One region of the Tardiphaga sp. 42S5 genome, then DNA from elsewhere that is predicted to be linked to it. Evidence: riboswitches for the same ligand, from Rfam matches in the RefSeq annotation. Region 1 holds a riboswitch; the other holds the start of a gene.
The links. A riboswitch is a leader RNA that binds a small molecule or an ion and turns the genes downstream of it on or off. The one in region 1 is predicted to bind S-adenosylmethionine.

Region 2: it holds a riboswitch for S-adenosylmethionine, as region 1 does, so the genes downstream of both, metX (homoserine O-acetyltransferase MetX) here and SFY93_RS05825 (O-succinylhomoserine sulfhydrylase) in region 1, are expected to answer to the same signal.

What each region holds. Positions count from the first base shown of each region.
Region 1 is NZ_CP139027.1:1,244,613-1,247,799, forward strand. Features, by position in the region: gene SFY93_RS05820 (SGNH/GDSL hydrolase family protein) at 1-179, shown strand, start outside; gene SFY93_RS05825 (O-succinylhomoserine sulfhydrylase) at 308-1,489, opposite strand; SAM riboswitch at 1,572-1,651, opposite strand; gene SFY93_RS05830 (2'-deoxycytidine 5'-triphosphate deaminase) at 1,759-2,865, shown strand; gene SFY93_RS05835 (hypothetical protein) at 2,882-3,088, opposite strand.
Region 2 is NZ_CP139027.1:13,974-17,160, reverse strand. Features, by position in the region: gene hisC (histidinol-phosphate transaminase) at 1-119, opposite strand, end outside; gene SFY93_RS00065 (chorismate mutase) at 146-997, opposite strand; SAM riboswitch at 1,200-1,279, shown strand; gene metX (homoserine O-acetyltransferase MetX) at 1,367-2,569, shown strand; gene metW (methionine biosynthesis protein MetW) at 2,572-3,187, shown strand, end outside.

The DNA of each region.
Region 1 (3,187 bases):
GGCACGAAGGCCAGCAGATGTCGTTTGACAGCTTCGTCATTGCCGACGGCCTGCATATGAACGATTGGGGCTATGCCTGCTTCGCGCAGCTGCTCGGCGACAACATCATCAAGTCGGTCGGCCAGGTGAAGCTTGGCATCAATGAACCGCAGATTCAGCAGGCGCAGAAGCCGCTGTAAGTTTATTGTGGTAGTTGAAACTAAAACGCCGTCATGGCCGGGCTTGTCCGGGCCATCCACGTCTTGGTTTGAGGCAAAGACGTGGATACCCGGCATTCGCCGGGCATGACGGAGTGTGATGGCGCGAACTACGCCTTCGCCAGTGCCGCTTCGAGATCCTCGATCAGATCGTCACGATGCTCGAGGCCCGCCGAGAAGCGGATGAAACCTTCCGTGATCCCGAGTTCGAGTCGCGCCTCCAGCGGCAGGCGCTGATGCGTCGTCGTCGCCGGATGCGTGACGAGGCTCTTGGCGTCGCCGAGATTGTTCGAGATACGAGCCACTTTCAGCTCGTTGAGGACGCGGAACGCCGCGGTCTTGCCTCCCTTTACCTCGAAGCCGATCAGCGTCGAACCGGCGCGCATCTGCTTCTTCACCGTTGCCGCCTGCGGATGATCCTCGCGGCCCGGATAGATCAGCCGCGAAATCTTCGGATGCTGGGCCAGCACGTCTGCGATAGCAGCCGCGGTCTGCGTCTGCCGTTCGACACGGATCGCCAGCGTCTCCAGTCCCTTCACCAGCGTCCACGCATTGAACGGCGAGATCGAGGGGCCGGTCTGGCGCAGATAGTTGTGAATATGCTCGTCGATGAAGTCCTTCGACGACAGGATGATGCCGCCGAGGCAGCGCCCTTGCCCATCGATGTGCTTGGTCGCCGAATACACGACGACATCTGCACCGAGCGCCAGCGGGCTCTGCCAGAGCGGCGTCGCGAACACGTTATCGACAATCAGTCGCGCACCGCCGGCATGGGCGATGTCAGCGATGGCTGATATGTCGAGCACGTCGAGCGTCGGATTGGTCGGACTTTCCAGGAACAGCGACTTGGTGTTTGGGCGCATTGCCTTCTGCCACTGGTCGAGGTCGAGGCCATCGACGAGGGTGAACTCGATGCCATAGCGCGGCAGCAGCTCTTCGATGACGTAGCGACAGGAGCCGAACAGTGCCTTGGCGGCGACGACGTGATCGCCCATGCGCAGCGGCGCGAGAATGGCGGTGGTCACGGCGGCCATGCCGGTGGCCGTCGAGCGTGCGGCCTCCGCACCTTCGAGGTCGATCATGCGGCTCTCGAACATCGACGTATTCGGATTCGAAAAGCGCGAATAGATGAAACCGGGATCTTCGCCCTTGAACCGCGCCTCGCAGGCTTCAGCGGTCTCGTAGATGAAGCCCTGCGTGAGGAAGAGGGCTTCGGACGTCTCGTTGAATTGCGAGCGCAGCGCGCCGGAATGAACGAGCCGGGTTTCGGGGCGATAGGACTTCGTAGACATGTGACCTCCAACGTACCCGCGTAATACGGGCACAAAAAACCGGCCTGGACGGACGTCCTCAGGCCGGGATCGCATGCTGGAAGGACATGTGTCCCCGGCCTGTTTAGCGACTTATTTTACGTGGCTGCAAGCCGGCCGGCTCAAATCACCACGGGATAACGATGTGCATATTCCCGCTTGCCCTTTTCGTCAAGGCGGGGCTGAGATAACCGGTAAAGTCGCTATTTTTCAGTGTATTCTCGCTGAAGGACGACCGAAGGACGAGACCTGTGCCGTTTACGCTTGCCCCCGATGCCGATGGAATTCTGCCCGACCGCATGATTGCGGCGATGGCCGATGCCGGCCTGATCCTGCCGGAATATCCCTTCGTCGAGAGCCAGATTCAGCCCGCCAGCCTCGATCTGCGGCTGGGCTCCATCGCCTATCGCGTGCGCGCCAGCTTCCTGCCGGGGCCGAATTCGACGGTCGCCGAACGCATCGACGAGCTGAAGCTGCACGAGATCGACCTGTCGGACGGTGCGGTGCTCGAAACCAACTGCGTCTACATCGTGCCGCTGATCGAAAGCCTGGCGCTGCCGCCGAACATCTTCGCGGCTGCCAATCCGAAGAGCTCCACGGGACGCCTCGACGTGTTCACGCGGGTGATTGCTGATGGCACCAGACGGTTCGATGTGATCGGTGCGGGCTATCACGGGCCGCTTTATGCCGAAATCAGCCCGAAGACATTCCCGGTATTGCTGCGCGAAGGCTCGCGCCTGTCGCAGGTCCGTTTCCGCGTCGGCGATGCGGTGCTCGACACCGAGGCGCTGGAAGAACTACATGCGCAGGAGCCGCTGGTCGACAGCGACACGGCCGATCTCAACAACGGCCTCGCGCTGTCTGTCGATCTCTCCGGCGAGAATGCCTCGGGCTTCGTCGGCTACCGCGCCAAACGCCATACCGGCGTCGTCGATATCGATCGTCGCGGTGGCTACAGCGTCAATGAATTCTGGGAGCCGATCTCGGCGCGCAAGGACGGCACGCTGATCCTCGATCCCGGCGAGTTCTACATTCTTGCCTCCAAGGAAGCGGTGCAGGTGCCGCCGGACTACGCCGCCGAAATGGTGCCGTTCGATCCGCTGGTCGGCGAATTCCGCGTCCACTATGCCGGCTTCTTCGATCCCGGCTTCGGCCATGACGGCGCCGGCGGCAAGGGCTCGCGCGCGGTGCTGGAAGTGCGCTCGCGCGAAGTGCCGTTCATTCTCGAACATGGCCAGATCGTCGGCCGTCTCGTCTATGAGCGCATGCTGGATCGTCCGGATGCCCTCTACGGCCAGCGCATCGGTTCGAATTATCAGGGCCAGAGCCTGAAGCTCTCGAAGCACTTCAAGGTCTGACGGGGGCGTCGTCGCGTCAACGTTTCGCAGTCTGTACCAATGCCGCAGGTGACGGCGACAATGCCCGCTTCATCTCGGCGTAGGAACGCAACTGCGCGGCGTTCCTTAGGGCCTGGTTGCGGGCTTCGCCGGGCGGCAGCAATGCGGCCTCGCTGATCCGGGAAGCCGCTTGAATCTCCAGGTGATCGGCCGAAAGAAAGACAGTTTTCTGCCTGCTGCGCATCGTGCTTGTCCTTTCGTGGCGCTCTAATTCGGTGCACGAAGGTCGGCGTCGAGCCAGCCTGCAGATCTGGATTTCATAGGGTCGTCTGCAATTAAGGCT
Region 2 (3,187 bases), 1.2 Mb from region 1:
AACGGGGTCTCGTTGGCCGAGAGCTTGTAGGTCTTGCGGCCGGGCTCCACCACCGGGCTCTTGCCAGGGGTGTAGGGCGCGATATCGAGAATGCCGGGCTTCGGCACAGGACGGGACATCTTCAACTCCAGAACGTCAGATTGGCTTACGAACGCGGTGCGTCGCTGGCGGCCACGGTATAGCGGGTTGCGTGGCTGCCGACGAGAGCCGTGGAGCGCACCGAGGCGCCGGCTTCGATCAGCGCCGACTTGATCTTGTCGAGGCTGGAGGCTCTCGTGATCGAGATCAGCAGCGCCGCGCCGTCAAAGGCGGTATCCGGCACGGCGACGATTTCGGCCAGCGGCGACAGCGCACGCGCGGTCTCGGCATTCCAGCCGGACACCCGCACGCTCCACATCTCGACCTCGGTCACCATGGCGCTGTCAGCAACGCGCGACACCACGAACACCGGCAATGCGGCCGGATGGTCGGCGCGTTCGATGAACGGCAGGCGCGCGATGATCTTCGGCGCGCCCTGGGCTTCCAGCGGGATCCACCACGGCGTGCGGCTGGACGTCGCCGAGACCAGCGCGAGATCGCCCTTGGACTTGGCCACGGCCTCGACCGCTGCGGCGGCGCTGAAATGCGCGACGTAGGGCACCGTGAAGCCGAAATGAAAGCGCGCGGAATCTCGCATAGCGCTCTCGCCGAGCGACAGATCCGCATGCACCGAGAACGGCGCCTGAACGTAAGTGAAAGTCGAGATGATCACCCGCCAGATGCTCTCGACGGTGTCGATCGGCAGGATGCCGCGATGGCGCTGCACCAGACGGCGCATCATGTCGGCCTCGCGCGCCGGCCGAAAGGCCGAGCCGACCTCCTGGGTCTGCTTCACCGAAATCAGCCGGTCGATGATGTCGCCGCGCTGCATCAACAGGGCGTGAACCTGCGCGTCGATGCTGTCGATCTCTTTGCGCAGTTCATCCAGCGAGGGCGGGGCGGGTGGTAATTTCGACATGTTCAAAACCTTCGGGACGGGAGGCGTGATAGGTCCCGTCGAGCTTGCCGGGCCGGCTCCGGGGAGCCGGCGGGCACGGCCATTGATTAGGTAAGACGGTGCCGGAAAGCAAAGAAAACATGGAAGATTTGGCCGCAGGGCAGTTGGGCAATTTGACCGGGGGATGCCCATATTGACGGCAGGCGGGTGTGGGACTAGTTTCTGGTTCTTCCGTGGTCATTTGAGCCGGCCGGCTTGCAGCCACGTTAAACAACTCGCTAAACAGGCCGGGGACAGTTTGATCCCGGCCGAGCTATTTGTTCAGGCCGGGTTTTTTATGGCCTGATTCCGGTTTTGGTTTGAGAACCTCCTGAGGAGGCCGGTATCAAGATGGTAAATGTCGAACTGGTGAAGAGTCCGGTTGTCCGCCCCGATGAGCGTGGACATGAAGCCGATCATCCGACCTCGCTGGTCGCGGGTTTTGGCATGGATCAGCCGCTGCGGCTCGATTGCGGCATCGACCTCGCCCCGTTCCAGATCGCCTATCAGACCTACGGAACTCTCAACGCCGACAAATCCAATGCCATCCTGGTCTGCCACGCTTTGACCGGCGACCAGCACGTCGCCAATATCAATCCGATCACCGGCAAGCCCGGCTGGTGGCAGACGCTGGTCGGCCCCGGCAAGGCACTCGATACCGAACGCTACTTCATCATCTGTTCGAACGTGCTCGGCGGCTGCATGGGCTCGACCGGTCCGGCCTCGACCAATCCCGCCACTGGCAAGATCTGGGGACTGGATTTTCCGGTCATCACCATTCCCGACATGGTGCGTGCGCAGGCGATGCTGATCGACAGTCTCGGTATCGGTCAGTTGTTTTGCGTCGTCGGCGGCTCCATGGGCGGTATGCAGACGCTGCAATGGACCGCGGCCTATCCGGAGCGGGTGTTCTCCGCGCTGGCGGTTGCCTGCAGCACGCGGCACTCGGCGCAGAATATCGCGTTCCATGAGTTGGGCCGCCAGGCTGTCATGGCCGATCCCGATTGGCGGGGCGGGCGCTACTTCGAGGAAGGCACACATCCGCATCGCGGCCTCGGCGTCGCGCGGATGGCCGCGCATATCACCTATCTGTCGGATGCCGCCTTGCACCGCAAGTTCGGCCGCCGCATGCAGGACAGGGAGTTGCCGACATTCTCCTTCGATGCGGATTTTCAGGTCGAGAGCTATCTGCGCTATCAGGGCTCGTCCTTCGTCGAGCGCTTCGATGCCAACTCCTATCTCTATCTGACGCGTGCGATGGACTATTTCGATATCGCAGCCGACCACAACGGCAAGCTTGCGGAAGCGTTTCGCGATACGCAGACGCGTTTCTGTCTGATGTCGTTCACATCAGACTGGCTGTTCCCGACGGCAGAATCGCGCGACGTCGTGCATGCGCTGAATGCCGGCGGCGTCCGCGTGTCCTTTGCGGAGATCGAAACCGACAAGGGTCATGATGCCTTCCTGCTCGACGTGCCCGAGTTCCTCGATATCGCCGGTGCATTCCTGAACTCCGCAGCTTCCGTGCGCGGCCTGCCTGTTACGGGGACATAGAGATGGCGTTTCCACAACAGACCTTGCCGCTGAATTCTGCGGTGGCGACGCCGGCGCCGCGCGGCACGCAGGACTATCGCGGCGATCACCTCCTGGTCGCGGAGATGATCAAGCCGGGCTCGAAGGTGCTCGACGTGGGCTGCGGCGATGGCGATCTGCTGCAATTGCTGGAAAGCCGCGGCATTGACGGCCGCGGCATCGAATTGTCGCGCGAGGGCGTCAACCGCTGTGTCGGCAAAGGCCTCGCAGTGGTGCAGGGCGACGCCGATACGGACTTGATCAACTATCCCGACGATGCGTTCGACTACGTGATCCTGTCGCAGACGCTGCAGGCGACGCGGCAGCCGCGCGTCGTGCTGGAAAATCTGCTGCGCATCGGCCGCAGCGCGATCGTGTCGTTTCCGAATTTCGGCTTCTGGAAAATGCGCGTGCAGTTGCTTGTCGGCGGACGCATGCCACGTACGGAGAATCTGCCGGCGACGTGGTACGACACGCCGAACATTCACTTCTGCACCATCAAGGACTTCGTGCAGCTGTGCGACGAGATCAACGTGAAGATGGAGCGGGCCGTTGCGCTCGATCTCTATGGCCGTCCGCTGCGCCTCAATGCGCCGTGGT